Regions from separate parts of the Blautia aquisgranensis genome, predicted to be linked through region 2. Evidence: riboswitches for the same ligand, from Rfam matches in the RefSeq annotation. Region 2 holds a riboswitch; each other region holds the start of a gene.
What was found. A riboswitch is a leader RNA that binds a small molecule or an ion and turns the genes downstream of it on or off. The one in region 2 is predicted to bind cobalamin.
Positions count from the first base shown of each region.

Region 1: another riboswitch for cobalamin. It lies ahead of WMO28_RS02155 (leucine-rich repeat domain-containing protein); the one in region 2 lies ahead of WMO28_RS12470 (sirohydrochlorin cobaltochelatase).
Region 3: another riboswitch for cobalamin. It lies ahead of nikB (nickel ABC transporter permease); the one in region 2 lies ahead of WMO28_RS12470 (sirohydrochlorin cobaltochelatase).

Region 1 covers NZ_JBBMEJ010000002.1:35,234-43,120, reverse strand. Annotated here, with positions in the region: gene WMO28_RS02165 (amino acid carrier protein) at 1-594, shown strand, start outside; gene WMO28_RS02160 (LOG family protein) at 673-1,230, opposite strand; gene WMO28_RS02155 (leucine-rich repeat domain-containing protein) at 1,267-2,106, opposite strand; cobalamin riboswitch at 2,301-2,486, opposite strand; gene WMO28_RS02150 (Ig-like domain-containing protein) at 2,571-7,775, opposite strand.
Region 2 covers NZ_JBBMEJ010000015.1:57,691-65,577, forward strand. Annotated here, with positions in the region: gene WMO28_RS12450 (ABC transporter ATP-binding protein) at 105-1,205, opposite strand; gene WMO28_RS12455 (iron chelate uptake ABC transporter family permease subunit) at 1,208-2,227, opposite strand; gene WMO28_RS12460 (ABC transporter substrate-binding protein) at 2,302-3,447, opposite strand; gene WMO28_RS12465 (hypothetical protein) at 3,444-4,433, opposite strand; gene WMO28_RS12470 (sirohydrochlorin cobaltochelatase) at 4,657-5,952, opposite strand; cobalamin riboswitch at 6,111-6,285, opposite strand; gene WMO28_RS12475 (NAD(P)/FAD-dependent oxidoreductase) at 6,584-7,887, opposite strand, start outside.
Region 3 covers NZ_JBBMEJ010000010.1:89,284-97,170, forward strand. Annotated here, with positions in the region: gene WMO28_RS09695 (hypothetical protein) at 1-141, opposite strand, end outside; gene WMO28_RS09700 (oligopeptide/dipeptide ABC transporter ATP-binding protein) at 158-1,123, opposite strand; gene WMO28_RS09705 (ATP-binding cassette domain-containing protein) at 1,116-1,901, opposite strand; gene WMO28_RS09710 (ABC transporter substrate-binding protein) at 1,916-3,484, opposite strand; gene nikC (nickel transporter permease) at 3,555-4,382, opposite strand; gene nikB (nickel ABC transporter permease) at 4,383-5,321, opposite strand; cobalamin riboswitch at 5,511-5,697, opposite strand; gene WMO28_RS09725 (M14 family metallopeptidase) at 5,967-6,926, opposite strand; gene hisIE (bifunctional phosphoribosyl-AMP cyclohydrolase/phosphoribosyl-ATP diphosphatase HisIE) at 7,063-7,887, opposite strand, start outside.

The DNA of each region.
Region 1 (7,887 bases), on a different contig from region 2:
ATGGGAACCATGGTCGTAGCTATGCAGAAGGGTATCGCCCGCGGTATCTTCTCCAATGAGTCCGGTCTTGGTAGTGCCCCGATCGCAGCCGCTGCAGCTCAGACAAAGGAGCCGGTACGTCAGGGTCTTGTATCCATGACAGGTACATTCATTGATACCATCGTTATCTGTACAATGACAGGTCTTTCCATCGTCATCACAGAAACATGGAACACAGGTCTTGAGGGTGTTGCCATCACAACAGCAGCTTTCCAGAAAGGACTTCCTTTCCCGCCGGTTGTCGCATCCTTCTCACTGATGCTGTGTCTGGTATTCTTCGCATTCACAACCATTCTCGGATGGGATTATTACGGTGAAAGATGTCTGGAATACCTGTTCAACAGAAACAAAGCCGCAGTTACAACATACCGCTGGCTGTACATCATCTGCGTATTCATCGGACCATATATGACTGTAGCAGCAGTATGGAACATCGCAGATATCTTCAATGCCCTGATGGCATTCCCGAACCTGATTGCTCTTCTTGCCCTGAGCGGTGTGGTCGTAAAGGAAACAAAAAATTTCTTCAAGAGACATAAAAACTACGAATTCTGATAAAAAAAGACGCAGCTTTTACATTTTTGCCGTGTAAAAGCTGCGTCTTTCTTTTCGGAACCACTGTCGCTTTTGAACTTACAGTTTCCCACCGTAATTCTTATAATTCTCAATATAATCCAGGATCTCCTCCGGATTCTTCATAAACCTGCAAAGTCCCACAACATCCCGTGACATAAATTTCTCAGCTGCCGTATATTCCAGCAGTTCTCTCATACTGTCATAATAGCCTTCGATGTTATAGAGAACGATCGGACGATCGATCCGCCCCAGACTCTTTAATGTCAGGATCTCAAAAAATTCCTCATATGTACCGATTCCTCCGGGTACCACGATCGTAGCATCGGAACGGCTTTCCAGGAGATGTTTTCTCTCTCTCATGGTTTCCGTAAAAATAAACTCCGTACAGTGCTGATACAGCACTCCCGGCTGGTCAAAAAATTTCGGCGAGATTCCAAGGATATAGCCTTTTTCATGGGAAACTCCCCGGGCAGCTGCACCCATCAGGCCAGTCTCACCTCCGCCAAACACAAGCCCGTGACCTCTTTTTGCCATCAGTCGTCCAAGCTCTTCTGTCTTTTCATAATAGATTTTTTTGAGCTCCTCACTGGATGCTCCGTATATGCAGATATTCATGATTTCTTCTCCTCTTTTTTCCAAAATGACACCATCTCAGAAATATTTTACCTCAAATCCATTCTTCCTACAATAGTCATCCACCCTGGTATCTTTTTTACATAAAATCTTTGTTCCTCTGTTGATGATCCACTCTCCAAGAACCTCCGGATCTCCGGAAAATTCTACTGTTTTCAACATACTGCATCCATGAAACGCCCATTTTTCCACAGTTTCCACACTTTGAGGAATTCTGACGTATTCCAGTTCTTTGCATTTCAAAAAAGCACTCTCTCCTATAAAATGCAGATTCTCCGGAAGTTTCAGGTTTTTCAGACCAGTCTGATAAAAAGCTTTTTCTTCTATTTTTTCCACAGACTTCGGTATCTCTATTTCTGACAGCTCTATACATCTGTAAAAGCTCTGTCTTCCAATCTCTCTTACAGTTTCCGGCAGAATAATCTGCGAAAGCTCCCTGCATTCCATAAATGTTTCTTCCGGAATTCTGAAAATCTTTAAATTGTCATCAAAAGAAACCTGCTGTAATCTTTTGCATCCGGAAAAAATCCCTTTTCCCATGCGTTCAACTGTTTTTGAAATCTGAAATTTTCTCAGATTTACGCAACCGGAAAATGCTCCGTTTTTTATTTTTTTCAGTTTTTGCGTATCTACCGTTCTTAGTCTCGTACACCCCGAAAAACTTTCCTTCCCGATTTCTCTTACACAGTCTGAAAAAACTGCCTCCTTGATCCGAATGTTATTTTTCAGTGCCTCATCACCAATCTTTGTATATGGCCATGTGATAACGAGCCGTCTGTCTCCATGCTTATCTGCACAGCCTCTCAGAAATGTTTTTTCTTCATCCTTCTGTAACCGCCACACCAGTGTTTTCTGCATTTTTTACCTCTCAAATAAAAAAACAGGTGCAATATCCCGAAAGATATCGCACCCGTATTATAATCATGTTTTTCTCAAACAATACCATCTGCTACCGCAATATCTCTGAATCCGGAAGCTGTTTTCTCTCCGTAACCCGAAAAAAGGTTCACAAAATAAAACAATCTCCCACTCCATTTATCATTGCGTGTAATAACTGGTAGCAGCTTTAAGCAGGTATCCTGGCTTATGTAATCACGGTCTTTCTCCTTCTCATACAAAATATGTACAATGGATGCAGAAAACCTAAACAAATACAGTAGCACGACTGCCTGGGATTCTAACCCTGTTCCCTCTTGGCTCTGTCGATATAACAGAGAACTTAAAACCGGTAATTGTTGAATTACTTTTCCATATTTAACTGTGCCGAAATTATAACATAATTCTCTTACCGTGGCAATCCTGTATTGACGCAGCCGGATTATTTATTTTACTGTCACCTTGCATTTATAAACTGCTTTTCCTGATTTTACAGTAATAACTGCCGTTCCTTTTTTAAGTCCTTTAATTACTCCTTTAGCATTTACGTAAACAACTTTTTTATTGGAAGAAGTGTATGTGATCTTCTCAGCAGAAGTAATTGGTTTACGTACAGGTTTTAATGTATCCGTTTTTCCTTTTTTCAGAGTAATACTGGATTTCAGGCCTGTAATGGCTGTTGTTCTTACAGTTCCTTTCTGTACGATTACTTTTACTTTTGCTGTCTTTTTACTTGCCAGTGTTACAGTAATATAAGCTGTACCTGTCTTTTTCTGTGCAGTGATCACACCTTTGTTATTTACTTTGACAATAGCTGTATTGCCTGATTTCCAGGATTTTACAGAATCTCCTTTTGCCAGTCCGCTTACTTTCACTTTGTTTGTGGATTTTCCCGGATTCAGCCTGATCTCATATGCATTAAGCTTAATTGTTGCTTTCAGCTTGCTTCCTGAGCTTTTCGTCTCCTTTTTGCCGCATACAGAACAGGTTCTTGTAATCTGTTTTGCTGCAAAGACCGTAGCTGCTTTTGTTGTCTTCCAGGAGCTCCATTTATGAGTCACATGTGCTGCCTTCTGCACAACTACTTTTACTTTTGCTGTTGTCTGACTTGCCAGAGTTACGGTAACATAGGCTGTTCCTGTCTTCTTCTGTGCAGTGATCACACCCTTGTTATCTACTTTCACAATAGCTGTATCACTTGATTTCCAGGATTTTACGGAATCTCCTTTTGCCAGTCCGCTTACTTTTACCTTATCTGTGGACTTTCCTGAAACCAGTTTAATTTCATATGTACTGAGCTTAATCGTTGCTTTCAGCTTGCTTCCTGAGTTTTTCATTTCTGTTTTACCGCATACAGAACAGGTTCTTGTGATCTGTTTTGCAGCAAATACTGTAGCCTCTTTCGTTGTCTTCCAGGAACTCCATTTATGATCTGCAAGTGCTGTAGATTCTGTCTTTTTCTCGCCACACCAGGTACAGGTAAATGTTTTACTTCCTTTTTCCTTACATGTGGACTGCTTTGTAACCACACCTGTATTCCAGCTGTGTTTTGTATGCTCTCCTTTATCCTTAAGATCCCAGTAAGCTGTCTTTTTATTTACAAAACGACTGTACGCATCCAGAGCCTGAAGAGCCTGTACCGTAGACATTTCACTGGATTTCGTCATGGACATGGAATGTGAAAAACCATTGTCACTCTGAATATAGCCGGTCAGATTGGTGATCAGATTCATATTTACAGTTCCAAAATCACCGCTCAACGGATCAATTCCCATAGATGTCAGAGCAAGAAGCACCTGGGCAGTACTTTCTGAAGTTCCATATCCGAAGTCATCACCCATTGTATTTTTCAAATAGGTAAGTGCCTGATCGGAGATTTTTTTTGCTGCTGTATTATGATTTCTGTAAACAGAAAGTGCCTGAAGAGCCATTGCTGTAATATCAGAGCTTCCACCTCTCGCATCGGAAAGACCGATTCCTCCACTTGCTGAATTCTGGAACTTTGCAAGTTCCGCTATAATAGCACCGCGATTCCATTTTGCACCGGAAGGTATCTGAATATCTGCCGCATCCAGTGCAATCAGTGCATAGATCAGTTCATTGGATCCGTTTTTCAGCTTCGGTGAATTATATATCATCTCTGCCAGATTAACACCATTTACATTTGTGATGTCTTTTCCCATGGAAGTTAAAGCAAGTGCTACGCGCTCAATATCCGTAGGTTTCTGGTCTGCGCTCCAGGTTTTTACTGTCTCGCATACAGAGTTATAATATGCATCCAGTTTATCCTGTGCGATCGTCTTTCCGCTACGCGCAAGTGCATATACAGCCCACTCATCTCCATATTTGTAGCCTTTTGTTTCATGAATATCTGCAAGGTATGACGCTGCCTTTTCGATTCCTTCTGAAGCAAGTTTTGTATTATCGGTATCCTGTCCGTCACCTTTTGTTACTGTGATCTTAATTGTCACCGGTTTCGGAGAATTTGTCTGATCCACCGGTGTACCGGTTGCTGTTACTGTGCCTTCTCCAATTCCTGTAATTCTGTAATCGGTTCCGATAAAGTAGCTGTTTGTATCCGGTGCACCATCCTCACGTTTCCAGTAGCCACTTGTTTTCTTTGTGATAACTGCGACACCTTTTTTATCAAATGTCCATTTCATGGACGGATCTGTCACGTTATACCCCTGCTCAGAGAGCTCTCCCACAAAGCTGAGATCAATATCCTGACTCTCTCCTGCTTTTACCGTAACTTCTGTTACAGGTGAAGAAACAGCTGTCAGCGGATTTTTATATACATACTCAACTTCTGAGCTTCCTGTTACAGTACGGGTCTTTCCTGTTTCCGGATCTGTATCTTTAATTTCTGCTGTATAGGTTACTTTTCCGGCCTGCTTGGGAACAAATACCTTAGATCCGTTGCTGTAATATCCAATGGTATCATCACTGCTTTTAATCGTCCAGTCGGAAGCAAAGCTTGCGTTTTCCGGAGTCACTACCGCACTTCCCGGAATCGGATTGAAAGCCACTCTTCCGTCCTCTTCCTGGCCGTCACTGTTTGCGTTTCTTCCGTGGATCACCTGCTGTCCGGACATTCCCACAACAATGGATTCTACCGGCACATAGGTAGATGTCAGGGAAACTGTGGCGGAAATTTCCGGCTGTGCTTTGGAGCTTACCGCGATGGAAGAAGTTCCCGGTTTCACAAATGTGAAAGAGCTGTAGCTTTCTTCATTTTTGATCAGGGTTTCATCAGCTGCTTTGTAACGGAAACTGGAGAAAGCCATATCACTGAATTCTTCTTCTCCCTCATATCTTCCCTGTACCTGAATCTTCTTTGTTTCGGAACCGGCTACCGTATAATTTCCGTTTGTTACATCCTGACCGTCAATGAGAAGACGGACTGCGTCGATTTTTTTCGTTGTTGCAATCACGGAAGCATACGCCACAATCTCACTGGAACCGTCGCTGTTGATCTGTGTTGCTGTAATAACGGCCTTTCCTTTTTTATAAACAAAAAGCTCTCCGTCACTTAAACTCATCGCCATACATCCGGCTGGTTTCATCTCTGTACAGTTCCACTCCAGGGAACTTCCCTCCGGTGCCTGATAGTCTTTCAGGCTGAAAGTTCCTGCGATCTGGTATGAGTTTACCTGATCAGGAGAAACCTGAATACGGGAATCGGTCAAAGTCTCTTTTTCACTTCCGTCAAAAGAAGTAAACTCTACCTGATATTTGCTTTCCCCCGGAAGCTCCGGCCAGACCTCAGTGTCCGGTTTATAGGACTGGTTTTCTCCGAAATATGGGAATCCATCACTGCTCTGTCCCCATTTTGACCCACTGTCGCCACGGCCGTTGTTTAACAACTCCACAAGATCCAGAGTTTTCATTTCGGATTCTTCTCTGGACATGGAATTTACAAGAACTCCCTCCGGCACGGATGGCATGGTAAGGGTATCAAGCCAGTAGCAGTTTTTCACCAGACCAGCTCCGTTTACATCTTCATACTGGGCAAATAATGCTCCGCTTGGGCTCTCGCCAAAAGCAATACTGTTTGCGATCACACCACCGGATAATTTCTTTGCAAAACCGCAGGCATCACTTCCGGAGATCTCAACGGAACAGTTCAGAACTGCGCCTTTGATACTTCCGCCAAGAACGCCTGTATTTTCCCAGACATTACCGATTGTTCCCTTAAAAGCAATATTCTGAACAACACCGCTTTCCCCGACTCTGCTAAACAGCCCCTGGGAATCTTTAAACGTAACGGTATGTCCCTGTCCGTCCAGAACACCGTTAAATTCACAGAAATTCATATAATTTTCATCCAGAGTGATATCATTATCCAGAACATAATACTGTCCCTCTGTTCCGTCCCAGATATTTCCAATCTGATCTGCGGAAGTGATATGGGTAACTGTCACGCCTTCCGGAATTTTTACCGGTGTTACCGGTTTCTGTTTTTTCAGTGCGCTGATGGCATCACTGAGATTTTTTGCTGCCTCGTTTACTTCTGCCTGAGAAGCAGTCCCTGCTTCCAGCATTTCTTTTGCCTTAGCCAGCGCATCGGAAACTGTTTTCCAACTGGATTCTGTATAATCTGACTCTGTAAGCTTTTCCGCAGATTCTATGGAAGCTTTCAGTCCATCCCAGTTCACCTCTGCCGGAGCCGGTGTTCCCTCTGAAAGTACAGGAAGCCCGTTATTTCTTCCGTCAGAAGGCAGTACCCAGTAAAAGCCTGTAGTCGGAAGATCCGTATTCAGGATATCCACATTGGCTTTGATCTGATCTGCTGTCATCTTTTTCTTGCTGTCTTCGGAAATGTTATCTGTTCTTCCCATACCAACTGTAGACATTCCGGCAGTCCACAGCGCATGGCTGATCTTATACGCACCACCGTTGGTAGCCGCGATTCCGCCTCCGAACATATCGGTGTTTCCTGCAAAATAACAGTTTGCCACAGTTCCCTGAAGGCTTCCCACAAATCCGCCGATGGTGTCCATATAGTCGCTTGCAGCCTGAGAAGATGCTGTAGAATAACAGTTCTGGATCGTTCCCGTTACTGTATTTGCCACACTTCCCTGTCCGTCGCTTAAACTCAGTGTACTGCTTCCTGCAACACCGAGGTTCTGAATCGCTCCGGATACCTGATCTGCAAGAGGTTTATCCGCAAGGGTGATCACATGGCCTTTTCCATCCAGGGTACCAGCGATGGAACTGATCTGCTGTCCTGCTTCCAGTGTGATATCCGCTGCCAGTTCGTAAGTCTCACCGGCCGGAATTCCGTCAACAGGAATATCAGCGGCTGTATTTATCACATGAGAATCGCTCTGTGTCTCCACACTTTCAGCTTCTGCTGTTTCTGTGGCATCTCCTGAAGAAAACTCTACTGTCTCTTCTTCCTGTCCGGCAGAAAAATCATCCTCACTACTGTCTGCCCCATCCTCTTCTGTCACAATATCTTCTGTGCTGTTTTCCTCTGCATTACTTTCTTCGTCTGCAGGATAAAGCTCTTCTGCTGTACTTTCTTCTGCGGCCTGGTCTGAAAACATATCTGCTGCCTGTATCGGAGCAGTTCCACCAAGCATAAGTGCCATCGACAACGACACACTCAGAGCTTTTTTTCCATACCCTTTTTTAGTTTTTTTCATCCTTTTTCCTTTCCTTTTTTGCACAAAAAAAGTCCTCCCACCGAAGTGAGAGAACTGTTTCTGCTGTTTGTTAGTTATATTTAATTTTCAGCTGAATATTCCAGACAATCTA
Region 2 (7,887 bases):
TATTTGTAATTTATATTGTCTCAATTTTCTGTATAAAAAGACCATTCTGCAGATATTTTTTCTCAGACTGATCTGTACACCTGCAAAATGGTCTTTCGTTATTTTTATATATGTTTTAATTTTCCGGTTTTTTCTGCTTCTTCCAATAATTTCCGGTTTCCGGCATTCATGGTACCAAAATCCTTCAGCGGGCAACAGACTTCCCGGCATTTTTTCATAGCTTCCAGTGCTTTCTGATAAGCTGCATCGGAAATACACTCAAAAGGCTTCTCCGTGATCACTTCACATGCGAGCTCTTTTGCCACCTGATAATCCGCATCATTGGTATGAAGAACTCCTGTGATAAATGGAATTCCCTGGCGCTGCAGCTTCCGGTATGCGGGAATACCACTTCCGTTGCCTCCAATGATGAACACCTCCGGTTCTCCGGCCGGCGGTTCCATCTCCACACAGCCAAACTCTGCGTTATAGCTTCCACGTGTGATTCCATAAAGTTCACAGATATATTCCGATGTAAAAATCTCCTCCGGTGTGCCGTATTTTTCGATGTGATCGCCATGAACACAGATCACCTGATCGGATATCTTCTGGGCAAGATCCAGCTCATGAAGTGACATGATTACTGTAACTTTTTTTTCCAGAACCATTTTTTTCAGGATGGCAAGAAGCTCCAGCTTGTGCCGGATATCCAGAAATGAGGTCGGCTCATCCAGAATGATGATTTCCGGCTCCTGACAGATGGCACGTGCAAGCAGAATTCTCTGACGCTGTCCGTCACTGATCGCAGTAAAATCCCGGTCTTTTAAGTCCCAGGCATGAACCATCTCCATGGCATTGCGGACTTTTTTCCTGTCCTCCTCCGAAAGGATTCCAAGAGTTCCCGTATAAGGATAACGGCCGGTCGCTACCACATCCTCGCAGGTCATAAGCTCCGGGCGCATCCGTTCTGTGAGCACTACAGCCAGCTTCTTTGAAACTTCCTTGTTGGTCATCCTGCTCATTTCTGACTGTTCCAGATATACCGTTCCGCTGATCAGGGAAAGCTGTCTTGTGATACTCTTGAGGATCGTAGATTTTCCGGCACCGTTTGGTCCGATCAGCGTCAGGATCTCTCCTTTGTTCAGTTTGATATTGATCTCACGGATCAGAGGCTTTCCATCATAACCAACGGTAAGCTGATCCGTATAAAAAAAGTATGATTTCATTTTTATATCCTCTGCTGTCTGTGAATCATGATATAGATAACCACCGGTGCTCCGAAAACGGCTGTCACAGAACTGATGCTCAGCTCTGTCGGGGCAAACACTGTTCTTGCGATAAGATCACAGAACAGGCAGAACACTGCGCCACCCAGGAAACAGGCCGGAATCACCAGAAGCGGCTTTGCTGTCTTCAAAAGACTTTTTGCAATGTGCGGAACTGCGATTCCCACAAAAGAGATCGGTCCCGCAAAGGCCGTGACACAGGCAGACAGAATACTGGAAAGCAGGATCAAAAGAATCCGGAATGCCTTAATATTTACTCCCATATTTTGTGCATATGTCTCTCCCAGCTGATATGCGCTGATGGGTTTTGACATAAAGAATACGATCACCATGGTAACAAGCACCACCACTGCCATGGTTCGCACATTTCCCCAAGTCATTCCGGAAAAACTTCCCAGTGACCAGTTATGAAGATTGACGATATTGGAATCGTCTGCAAAGGTCACCACAAAATCCGTGATCGCCGAGCAGATATATCCGATCATAACACCACTGATAACCAGCATGGACATGTTGTGAACTTTTTTTGCCACAAGGAGCACAAAGCCCATGGAAATCATGGAGCCTGCAAAAGCCGCAAGGATCATAGCTCCGGATCCGATCGCAACCGATCTGCTGAGAAGAAAGATCATCAGAAGTGCCACGATCAGCTTGGCTCCGGAGGAAATTCCCAGTACAAACGGACCTGCGATCGGGTTATTGAAAAACGTCTGCAGCAGAAAACCTGAAACGGAAAGCGCGCCGCCCAGGATAATAACTGCCAGAATTCTCGGAAGACGGATCTCCCACACAATATTATAGGAAGTTTCATCTCCCTGATGCCGGAATATGATATTCAGAATGTCTTTCACAGAAAGATGGATACTTCCGGAATTTACATTCCATATGAATAAAATGATCAGAAGTACTGCAAGGATCACAAAAGCGATCCCATACCGGACTGTTCTTTTTCGGTCGTGCATTTTTTATATATCCCCTTCCGTGTTTTTCTTCCACAGGATCATCTGTGCACAGTGATCCGCCCTCGACAGATATCTTATTTCAGCCGGTGCATATAAGTCAGCTCATCCACAGAAGCATCGTCACTGGTCAGCATGGTATGAATATCCTCGATCATAGTTCCCAGTCCTGTTGTCTCCTGGAAAAGATTTTTGCCTGTGCACCAGACATTCCCATTCTTAACTGCCTTGAAATCTGCAAGGAGCTCGCTTTTTTCAAGAAGTTCATCAATCGTCTGAAGCTCTCCGTCGATGGTGCTGTTATAGATAATATAATCCGCATCCTTCGCTTTTGCATAAAATTCTTCCATCTGCATGTTCATGGTAGAAAGCGCATTATCGTTGGCTCCTGTATCCTCCGGAACATATTTGCCACCTGCCAGGGAGATCATCTCGGAAACATAATCTCCGCTCTTTCTTACATTCACAGCACCTGTGGAATTGATGTAAAAGAACGCTACGGTCTTATCCGTCTTGTCCGCTGTGAGGACCTTATCCAACTTGTCTGTCTGTTCCTTGAAAGCTTTTTCTGCAAGGTCTTCTTTTCCAAGGAGAACGGCGTAAAGCTTCATCCACTCTGTTCTTCCAAGTGGATGGCTCTCGTAACTGGAACGCTCCACAAGAACCGGAATTCCGAACTGTTCCAGCTTCTCTTCCACCTCCGGATTGTGATGAATCATGGTTGACTCGATTGCCAGGTCGCAGCCTTCATTAAGGATCAGCTCATAATCCGGCGCGCTATATTTGCCTGCGTAGATCATCTTCTTCTGCTTCATGGCATCTTTGGCTTCCTGGATATACCAGCCATCCTCCTTCGTTCCGGAGAGATGGATGCTGTCGATTCCGTCAATGGCACGAAAAAGATCCATGGCAGAAGTCGCAACCATATAAATATTGCTGATCGGCTGTTTCAGAACTACAATATCCGAAGGCAGGCCTTCCGGTGCTTCTTTTCCTTCCGGAACTACCAGAAACTGTCCTTCCTGATCAATAGTGATCAGTGCGTAACCTCCCTCGTAATAATCCACATTGAATTCCTTTGCATAAGAAAGCTCCATGCTGTGATCAAAAGTAAGATCCTTAATCTCTGTCGGTTTATGTTCTGTCTCTGCGGCCTGCACTCCCACGGTCATTCCCAGAACAAGAAGCATTGTCAGAACCAGATATTTAATTATTTTTTTCATTTTTCTGCCTTTTTCATGGATGTGGAATCAAAGGTCAGCGTGTAGTCGATCTCATGAGGTGTACTCATGGCTACGGTATCTGCTGTCACTTCCATCTCTGCATCAAAAACGGTGACCGGAATCTCAAATGTGGAATTTCCGTCTTTGTTTACCGGTGTGTATTTCTCGCCGTCAACGATCATATAATCATAATTCGGGCTGCTCCAGATGATGGTTGCTGTGGCTTCCTTGTCCTTAATCTCTATTTTTGCAGGAGACTCTACCGTTGCTCTTCCTGAACCGCCGGCAAGTGTTACATCTGTTTCATAAGTTCCGTCCTCAAGCTTCAGGTCTTCCAGCTTCTTACCGTCGGATTTTTCAGCAGATTTCTTGCTGTCTGTGCTCTTGTCTTCCTTCGCATCATCGGATTTTTCTTCTTTTTTATCAGATGCTTCCGTTGTCTCTTCTGCTGCTGTATCATCCTTTTCCGGATTCTTGACGCTGACCTTATGGTCGTACCATTTTCCCTTCTCACCGAGGATTGCCACATCAAACTCCTCGTCAATAGCCGGTACCGGGATGTCAAAGCCATATACCTCTTCTGTATAACCATCGCTGTATTTCACAGTATCAGTGGTCGGCTCAATAATCTCGGCTCCGTCCTTTTCGGCATCCTCTGCTGTTCCCTGGAAAAGATTTACGATCTTTTTGGAAACCAGACTTACGTGAATGGTCATTTTTCCATCCTTTACTGTCAGTGTTCCCTTCTTGTCATTTGCCTCGTTTACATGAAACATACTGCTGTCTGTATCAAATTCTGCCTGGTAGGTACCATCCTCCAGTGTGCTTTCTTTGGCAGTATCTGTCTCCTTCTCGTCCTCTGCCTTGGCATCTTCACTGGATTCTGTCTTTGCGGAATCATCTTTTGCCATTACCGGCACAGATGCAAGCATCATGGCAGATGCACTTACCATTGCAAGAAGCAAATTTACATAACGTTTTTTCATAATTAGTTTCTCCCTTCCTTATGTAAAACATTTTCTTAATATGAAGCATTTTTCTTGTATATACAGCATTTCAGGAAAGCACTCCATAAGCTCCTGTCTCATGCAGTACTCTCCTGAACCGCTGTTTTCAATAGCAATCTGCCCGGAAGACAGTCTTCCTAGTCTTTCCGGGCAGTTACATTCATTTTCTATTTTTATCTGACTGAAGATCAGATATATATTTTTATTCTGCGGAATCCTCAGCGGAATCTGCGGATGCGTCAGACTCTGCAGAAGCATCTGCGTCTGCGGACTCATCGGAGCTTCCAAGAGAATCGATTGCAGCTTTTGTATGATCTACATAGATCTGCTCAACAGCTTCAATTCTTCCAAGACCCTCGATCTGGCAGTCTACCTTGTCGAAGTCTCCGGATGCTGTAAACTGGCTCTTCCAGGAATCCTCCTCATCACCGGCCATATCGTTGTTTGCATGGTCACCGGCAACAACCATCAGCGGACGAAGAACAACGTTCTTGTATCCTGCCTCTTTAACTTTCTCGATAACCTTATCACATGCGGTATCTTCCGGCTTACCCTCTACAGTACCGATGAAAGCGTTCTTGAGTCCAAGGTCTTCCATCTGTGTCTGCATCTGATCATATGTAATATTGGCTGTATGGGAAGTACCATGTCCCATGAATACAAATGCTGTACCAGCCTCTGCTGCTGCATCCATGCTGTCGAAACCAGCTTCCTTGCATGCTGTATCTGTGATAGCCTGTGCAACAGCTTTCTTATCATCGTTGATCACAGTTGTATCGTCACCAACCTCACCAAGCATTGGCTCTGCAATTGCTACAGACTCAAATTTATCTTTATATTCGTTGATTGCTTCTGTCATCTCATCATACTCTGCGCCATGCATCAGATGTGTCGGCTGAACAACCAGATTCTTAACACCATTTGCCACTGCACGGTCAAGTGCCTGCTGCATGTTATCAATATTCTCTCCGTCTCTTGCCTCAACATGGTTGATGATGATCTGTGCTGTGAAAGCTCTTCTTACAGACCAGTCCGGATATGCTTTTGCCAGGGCATCCTCGATTCCTTTGACATCCTCTGCACGGCTGTCGTTGAAGGATGTACCAAAGCTTACTACCAGAAGCTCGTTCTCTCCGATCTCATCCTGGTTACGTGGATCATCCTTGGAAGCATCACCTGTGTCACGTCCGAAGTAGTCCGGATCAGCGTTCTCTCCCTCTACCAGCTCTTTCTGTGCGTCGGTAAGTGCATCCCATGCTTCCTTGGCTGCCTTGCAGTCCTCATCTGTTGTATCAGTTCTCTCCTGAACATAAATCTTATCGATCAGGGAAGCTACGTTGTCTGCTGCTTCTTTATCTGCATCAGAAGTCTCTGTTGTAGTGTCCTCAGCACTCTCCTCTGTTGCGGAGTCATCTGCTGCCATTGCTGTTGTAGCTGCACCCATGGAACATGTCATGGAAACTGCGAGCATCAGAGCTAACATAGTTTTTCTTTTCATTTCTTATCGTCCTCTTTTCATGTATTTTCCAGATCTGCGATACATACAAAAAACGGCTGCTCTCCGCGGCCGCCTGTCTTACATAAAGGATTCTCTTCGCAATACATAAAAAGAAGTTCTGTATTGTTATGGAGAATACAGATTCGTAAACCGCGAATCTAGGATCTCTCAATAAGGCAGTTCTCCTGACTTGGTTCAGCGCTGCTTTTCCTTCCCGGTCTCCCAGTGGTTTCAAAAACAGCTCCCCTTTCACAGTGACGGTATCGTTCCGGATTCCCACCGGATTCTCTTTTACGCATCAGATCTGATGCAACCTTATCGCTATAACATTTGCACATATTCAATTTAATCTGGATGTCTCTTTTTTACCACAAAATTACATAAATGTCAAGCCGACTGTCCGATTATTAGGAGCTTTTACCTTGAATCTGTCAGTTATTATCTGACTATATATTTTATTTATGTGAAAAATATATAGTTGATTTAAAATTATATTTTTTATTTATAGTTTACATTTCCTGTCCTGTTTTCAGAACCAGACCTGCAGTTCATTTCCAAATAGAAAAAGCCCCTTCCCATATATAACTATACATAAGAAGAAGCTCTTTCCTGATTTTATATTCCACTATATTTATTTACCAAAATATTCCTGTTTCAGATATCTGGCCACATAAATTCCGCTGGCAGATGCATGGGAAAGTGAATGGGTCACGCCGCTGCAGTCTCCGATAACGAAAAGTCCCTTGTGACAGGTCTCCAGATTTTCGTCGATTTCAACTTCCATGTTATAGAATTTAACCTCCACACCATAGAGCAGTGTATCGTCGTCTGCTGTACCCGGCGCGATCTTATCCAGCGCATAGATCATCTCGATGATTCCATCCAGGATACGTTTCGGCATTACAAGACTTAAATCTCCCGGTGTTGCGGAAAGTGTCGGTGTCACAAAGCTCTCCTCGATACGGGCTTTTGTGCTTCGTCTTCCACGGATCAGATCTCCGAAACGCTGAACCATAACACCGCCACCAAGCATATTGGAAAGTCTGGCAATACTCTCGCCATATCCGTTACTGTCATGGAACGGCTCTGAGAAATGCTTGGATACAAGAAGTGCAAAGTTGGTGTTGTTGGTATGTTTGGCCGGATCCTCGTAGCTGTGTCCGTTTACTGTGATGATTCCATTGGTATTCTCATTAACGACAACGCCTCGCGGATTCATACAGAAGGTACGTACCATATCCTCGAATTTCTCGGTACGGTAAACGATCTTGCTCTCATAAAGCTCATCAGTCAGGCGGCTGAACACCTCTGCCGGAAGCTCCACACGAACACCAATATCCACACGGTTGGAAAGTGTCGGGATCTTAAGATCTGTACATACGGACTCCATCCACTTACTTCCGCTTCGTCCTGCGGAAATGATACAGTAAGTTCCCTCGTAACGCTGATCATTCACAAGAACTGCGTAACCGTCCTCTGTTTTCTCAACCTTGTCTACAGAAGCATCAAAATAGAAATCTACATGCTCCTTCATCTTCTCATAGAGATTCTGCAGTACCACATAGTTGATATCTGTTCCAAGATGGCGGACAGAAGCATCCAGAAGATGCAGTCCGTTCTGAAGACAGAGCTTACGGATCTCACTGTTTGTTGTGGAATAGAGCTTCGTTCCCTCTCCGCCGTGCATCAGGTTCAGCTTATCTACATACTCCATCAGCTCTGTGGCAGTATCCTTGCCGATATGCTGATACAGAGTTCCGCCAAACTGATTGGTGATGTTATATTTTCCATCGGAAAAAGCACCGGCACCACCAAAGCCTTTCATGATCGCACAGGTCTTGCAGTGGATGCAGGATTTTATTTTTTCACCGTCGATCGGGCATTTTCTTTTTTCCAGAGGATGACCGGCTTCAAATACCGCGATCTTTTTCTCCG
Region 3 (7,887 bases), on a different contig from region 2:
GTCCTGGTTATATACCACAACTCCTATTGTATACTGGATATCCCCATCTTCTGCCCCGGCGGAAACTTTTTTTCCGCCCACAGCAAAAACAGCAAGCACTAAAAGCAAAAAGCCCAGAACTTTAAAAGTTTTCAATTTCATACTGTATTGCCTTTCTTTATTTCTCTGTTACATAATGGCAGGCCACTTCATGTCCCAGCTCCACTTCTTTGAGTACAGGACGTGTGGTTTTACATTTCTCCATACAATGCTCACAGCGGTTCTGGAACGGACATCCGTGCGGAACATCCAGAGGACTTGGTGCCTCACTTTCGATGCTCTCGATCTTTTTGTGCTGATCCATATGAATGGAAAACTGTGCACCGAGAAGTGCCTGTGTATAAGGATGCAGGGAATGCTCCGCAACATCCTCTCCCGGAATTACCTCTACGATATTTCCAAGATACATAACTGCGATCTGATGGGCAAAAGAACGGATCAATGCCAGGTCATGGCAGATAAACAGCATGCTGATATTTTTTTCCTTCTGGAGACGTACAAGAAGACGGATAACGGATTCCTGCACGGAAACATCAAGTGCGGATGTCGCCTCATCGCAGACCAGAATCTCCGGCTTCAGAGAAAGTGCTCTGGCGATGCTGATACGCTGTCTCTGTCCACCACTCATGTTATGCGGAAAACGATCTACAAAATCGCCCGGAAGCTCAACCATCTCAAGAAGCTCTCTGGCTTTCACCTCTTTCTCACTTCTTTTCAGTTTACCATAGTTGATAAGCGGCTCTGTGAGGATATCCACGATCTTCTTTTTCGGGTCAAAGGATGCCTGCGGATCCTGGAATACCATCTGCATGTTCTGGCGGTTCAGCCAGGTTTCTTTTTTGGAAAGATCTGCAAGATTTTTTCCATGGTAAAGGATCTCACCGCTGGTTGGCTTGTCCAGGGAAATGACCATGCGGACAAATGTTGATTTTCCACATCCACTTTCTCCTACGATTCCGAGGGTCTTTCCTTTATAAACATTTAAGTTTACATCATTGCAGGCTGTTAAGGTTCTTCCGCCGGATGCAGGGAACTGCTTAACGATATGTTTCGCACTGAGTACGATATCGGATTCTTTAAACATAGCGCTGTCCTCCCATCTCCGGAACTGCAGCCAGCAGTTTCTTGGTGTAATCACTTGTCGGATGATTCATGACCTCATCCCTTGTTCCCTGGTCTACAACCTTACCATGCTGCATAACCACCAGCTGATCTGCCATGTATGCAGCCACACCGATATTATGAGTAACAATGATGATACCGGTTCCGAAATCATCGCGAAGCTCCATCATCTGACGGACGATCTGTGCCTGTGTGGTAACATCCAGAGCACTGGTCGGCTCATCAGCCAGAAGAAGTTCCGGATTAAAGGTCATAGCCATCGCAATACCAACTCGCTGGCGCATACCACCGGAAAGCTGGTGCGGATAACTTTTCATGATATTTTCTGCGTCAGGAAGACGCATTTTCTGAAGCATGGTACATCCTTTTTTCCATGCCTCTGCTTTGGATACATCAGTATGTGTACAGATATACTCCACATACTGACTTCCGATTTTACGGATCGGATTCAGGGTTCCACCGCAGTCCTGGAAAATCATGGAAATGCGGGTACCTCTTAAATTTCTCCATTCATCCTTTGTATTGGAAAGCAGGGAATGTCCGTTAAACTGAATATCTCCGGCACTTACCCGGCCGCCCCCGGCAAGTGCGCCGAGAACAGCACGGATAACGGTTGTTTTTCCACTTCCACTCTCTCCTACCACACTAATGATCTCACCTTTTTTCATAGAAAGGTTGAAATGCTCAACAGTAGGTGTCTGCTTTCCATACCGGATTGAAAGATCCTTGATTTCAAGCATAAATAAGCGCTCCTTTACTCAGCAAGAGTGATATCCTTTGTCAGCCAGTAGTAATCCATCGGATACATCTTGACACCGGTTACCTTCTTGTTGGAGAAGAGGTAAGTTGTCTCATAACCAAAGAATACAGTTGCTGCATCGTCCATGATATCCTGCTGGATGTCAACGATCAGATCTTTTCTCTTGTCCTCATCGAAAGTCTGTGCAAGCTCATCGAGAAGCTTGTCTACATCCGGATTGTTGTAGCCGGCTGTGTTGTTTGCAGAAGAGCTGTACCAGTTCTCTCTTAAGTAGTTCTCAGGATCACCTGTATTTGCAACAAGTACGTTCCAGATAAGAAGGTCATACTGACCGGAATCTCTCATGTCAAGAAGTGTCTCGTAACTTACAGTGTTAAGGTTTACGTTGATACCGATCTCTTTCAGGCTGGCCTGTGCTGCCTGTGCATATACACCAAGCTCCGCACGGCTTGTATAAATAACGAAATCAAGAACAAGCGGATCTCCGTCCGGAGTCTCTACAAATCCGTCACCATCAACATCTTTGTATCCAGCCTCCTCAAGAATCTTCTTAGCGCCATCCGGATCATAAGCATTCTCATCATTCAGCTCATCAAAACCAAAATCAAGTGTTGGCGGAACCGGAGCTTTACCAGCTGTTGCGCCACCCTCAAGAAGAGTGTTACAGTATGTTTCTTTGTCAAGACCGCGAAGAAGTGCCTGGCGAAGTGCTTTGTCGCTGAGAGCACGTCCCTCACTCTGGTTCATAAATGCATATGTGGAACGAAGAGACTGAAGCTCCTGGATCTCATAGTTATCATTTCCCTCGAACTCTACCAGGTTCTCTGTTTTCAGGTTGTAAGCGATATCGATCTCGCCTGTCTGAAGAGCCATAGAACGTGTTGTCTGGTCATCAACACATTTCAGTGTAACTTTGTCAAGTGGGACTTCGCCATCCCAGTAATTCTCATTTTTTACTACAACACAGGAATCTGTCGGGCTGAAAGACTCTACTGCGTAAGGACCTGTACAGATTGGTCCCTCCATTGCAAATGTGGAGTCATCTACATTTGTATCAACGATCAGGAACAACGGGTCTGCAAGACATCCTGCCATGTTTGCATTGGCTCTGTTAAGATGGAACACAAGGTTCTGTCCGTCAACTTCGATACTGTCAAGATCAAAGAACTCTGGAACACGATCGCTCTTCTCAGCAGTACGCTCGATGGAAGCCTTAACCATCTCTGGTGTCATGTCATCTCCATTGGAGAATTTTACACCCTCACGAATCTTAAATGTCCATGTTTTTCCATCGTCACTGTTCTCCCACTCTTCTGCAAGACATGGAACGATCTCACCGTTTTCATCGAATTTTGTGAGGCACTCACCGATCGCATAACGGGAAACTACCCAGCTGAAATACTGCTCTGTCGGCTCCAGTGTATCTGCGAAGCTTGTTACTCCGATAGTGATCTCTTTATCACTGTTTTTGTCACCTTTCGCCTGAGCCATTGTTGTCATGGAAAAAGTCATCATGCATGCAAGTGTAGCAGCCAGCACTTTTTTTACTACGTTATTTCTCATTTCATCCTCCTAAAGATAAATACTAACTATTGGGTGTTGGTTTGTTACATAAAATTACGGTTTGGTTTATTTAATCCTGACGCGGATCCAGTACATCACGGATGCTGTCTCCAAGCATGTTGAAAACAACAACACAGATCACGATTGCGATACCAGGATAGATCATAAGCCATGGCGCTTTTGCCATGTAGGTTCTTCCTTCGTTAAGCATCAGTCCCCACTCCGGTGTCGGTGCTGTTGCACCAAATCCCAGGAATGAAAGGGAAGCCAGCTCCAGCATCATGGTTCCGATATCTGCTGCCGCAGTTACCACCATCTGTGTAACCATGTTCGGAAGAACGTGAACAAGAAGAATTTTCCATGTTTTCGTTCCGTTTACAACTGCTGCCTCTATATAAAGACTCTTCTTGACTTTTAAAACCATACTTCTTGCAAGACGGGCATACTTTGTCCAGCTTACAGCCGCGATGGAGATAACGGCATTCACAAGGTTCGGTCCAAGCATACCGGCAATGGCGATAGCCAGTACAAGACCCGGGAAGGAGATCATCATATCTGCGATACGCATGATAACTGCGTCAACAACGCCGCCGAAATATCCGGCGATGACTCCTAAAAATGTACCGATCACAAAAATCACTGCAACCAGGCATAAGGTCATGATAAGAGAAGTTCTTGTTCCGAAGATAACACGGGACAGAAGATCTCGGCCAAGCTTATCTGTTCCAAAAGGATGTGCAGAGCTTGGTTCCTGCAGTGATTCGGTCATAACTGCATCCAGCGGATCATACGGGGCAAGCTGCGGAGCAAAAATCGCAACGCCGATCACCACAAGACCCAGAATAAAGAAAAGAGTAAACTGCTTATTTTCTTTAAATACTTGTAATACCTTTTTCAATTATCTATCCTCCTTAAGTCTTGGATCGAGATAAGTATAGGACAGATCCACAAGCAGGTTAATGCACATGTAGAGAATTGCGATCCACAGTACATAGCCCTGTACAAGAGGATAGTCTCTGCAGGAAATAGCTTTTACAGCCATATTTCCCATTCCAGGCCAGTTGTAAATGATCTCTACAACTGCAGTACCTCCAAGAAGACTTCCAAGGGAAAGTCCCAGAAGCGTTACCAGCGGAAGCATTACATTCGGAAGAACATGCTTCCAGAGAATCACACTTTCTTTGATTCCACGCATTCTGGCACCAGTTACATAATCCTGATGAAGTTCCTCAAGCACAGCACTTCTTACCTGACGGGTATATTTCGCAGACATGGCAAGTGCAAGAGTCAGCGCCGGAAGGATCATGGATTTAAAATCGGTACTTCCTCCTGCTACATTGATCCATCGAAGCTGCACACCAAAAATACTGAGAAGAATAAGTCCCAGCCAGAAGCTTGGTACGGATACTCCGACGAAAGTGATACCTCTTACAAAATAGTCCGGGAATTTATTCTGATATACAGCTGCCAGAATTCCCAGTGGTATGGAAATGATGACCATCATAAGAAGTGCCAGAAGCGACATCTTAAGTGTTGGCCAGAAACAGGATACCAGCTTATCTGTTACCGGCATTTTGAAAGAATAGGACTGTCCCATATCTCCTGTAACAACACCTTTCAGCCAGGAACCATACTGTACAAGAAACGGCTGGTCAAGACCAAGCTCATGTCTCGTTTGCTCCAGAAGCTCCGGTGTCGGAAGATTACCACACTCTGTCAGCATGATCTCCGCAGGATCACCAGGTGACAGGTAGGTCAGTCCAAATGTGAAAAAGCTGATTCCAAATAATACGATGATGATCTGGAGAAATCTTTTTCCTACTTGTTTCTTTGTCACGTTTTACTCCTTTCCTCATTTGTTGCGATTTTTAACACAGCCGTTCTGTCGAAAAGTAAGTATCAGATCAGTAAATATAGGGGACTCTAATATGCAGAATTTGCATGAAAAATTAAGAAATACGCACAAAAAAAGCCCGTGACGAAATAACGGGCACAAAAAGCATGCTTCCTATCTTCCGTAAGAATCATTCCTGGACAATTGCAAGCAGGTCTCCTGACTAAGGCTCCTTACCCTCAGACACCTTCCCGGCTCTATTACGCGCACCAGGCCAGTGGCATTCATCTGAGGATTCCCCATTACAGTGACGGGATCGTACCGGATTTACACCGGTTTCCCTATTAATCCTTGCGGAACTTGCAACGACTGATATGAAAAATCAGCAAATGCTATTAAATTACGGATTTATTATATTATAGAGAATGTTTCCTGTCTATAGAAAAATGTTAATTTTTTTTAAATCTTTTAACTTTTTCGTTGAATTTTCGGAAATATACCTATACCCTGTTGGGTATTTTACATAAAATACAGATACCCCATTATGTATATTGCACAAAATATCCTGTCTGAGCAAAAAAGCCTATGTTTAACTGCGTTCAATTCTCAACAGAATTTCAAAGTTAAACATAGGTTTTTGGGTTAAGATCAGGTCAAAGTTTCTGTGATCGCGGCATATGCGATCATTGGACCGTCCTCGATAATATTTAAACTTGCTGTCTGATAAAGTACTACTCCATTCTCAGTAGCAATGGAAGTATAAAGAATGTTTCCATGATAATCTCTCAGCTCTCCTAAATCTTCTCCCTTGAAGAAATATTCACCCGGCTTCTTGGACGGATACCAGCATCCGGTATACGGCGCATATTCGTAAACAACATTCTCAAGAAGCATCTGACGATAATGTTTCAGACCGTGACATTTTTTTCCCTGAAGGTGAAGCACCAGATGGCGTACATCCCGCTTATCCTGTTCCACCTCTTCCCAGGTCCAATAGCTCTGCCCGCCACGTTCAATGAGAATACTAGGGATTCCAAGAGAAGCTGCGTAATTGTAAGCACCACCTGTCGCAGTTGTAGAGCGAACTACATATTTCACGCCAATGTGTCTTGCCATATGGAGGGAAGCATCTGCTGTTTCATCATCCACAACACCTACATAATATACATATGGATGCAGCTGTTCATATCCGTCACCACTGTGAAGATCAATATAATAATCTGTTATAGAAAAAAGCTTCGTTACCATTGTATGGGCGATACGGTCAGCAGCTGTTCCGTTCGGGTCTCCCGGGAATACACGGTTCAGATTCTTGCCATCCTCGTAAACCATACTCATGGTCCTGTGCTCAAATCCGCTGACATTGACAAGAGGAATCACGATCACATTTCCCTTCAGATCCTCTGGCTGAAACTCTTTAGCCAGTTCCATGGCAGCCTGAATTCCTACGTATTCCGCACTATGTACACCTGCTGTGATCAGAATCGTCGGTCCATCCTCCACTCCGCAGATCACAGTTGCCGGCATGCTCATGCCACCTCCTGTGATTTTGATCTCACCCTGTGCTTTCTCTCCCTTTTCTATCACCCAGTCATCAATTTTGATCATTGGCCGTTTTCCTTTCTTTTATCTCTGTATTTCCGCACTCATTTTGAGTAAGTATATCATGCCTAACCGAACTTGTACATGAAAACCTTCCAGAATTTCTCTGAATTCGCGAAAATACTTTTAAAAGGAACATTTTTTATCTCTTGGAAAGCTCACTGGTAATGTCTTCCCAGCTGACGCCCTTTTCTACCATAAGAACCATCATATGATAAAGAAAATCCGAAATCTCATATTTTACTTCTTCTTTATCCGGATTCTTAGCCGCAATGACGATCTCTGTGCATTCCTCTCCGACTTTTTTGAGGATCTTATCGATTCCCTTGTCAAAAAGATAACTCGTATAGGAACCTTCCTTCGGATTTTCCCTTCGGTCTGCGATCACATCGTATACCTTCTGGAATACATGAAGAGGATTGGTATCATTGTATTCCTTCTGCACCAGAGGCTTAAAGAAGCAGGTACGGTTTCCGGTATGGCAGGCAGCACCAATCTGATCCACCTTTGCAAGGATGGTGTCATTATCACAGTCAATAGTCAGAGATTTCACATACTGTACATGCCCGGAGGTCAGTCCCTTTGTCCAGAGTTCATTCCTGCTGCGGCTCCAGTAGGTCATTTTCCCAAGCTTCAGTGTGGTATTGAAAGCCAGCTCATTCATGTACGCCAGCATCAGTACTTCATCTGTCCGGTAATCCTGAACAATGACCGGAACCATTCCAGCACTGTTCAGCTTGAAGTCTGACCATGCAATATTACTTTTAAAGGTATTGACCGGGATTCCTGCTTTCTCACAGCTTTCTTTCAGTGCATGGAGATCAACTTCCATGCTGCTCACATATGCACCGCAGAGTCCGGAAACGGCCAGATCTTCCAGAAGCTTCATGATCTTATCGTTGGAGCTTTCATCTGTATGAAGAATAATCGGTATATTTGAGATCGCTGCAATTTCTCCCTGCAGTGT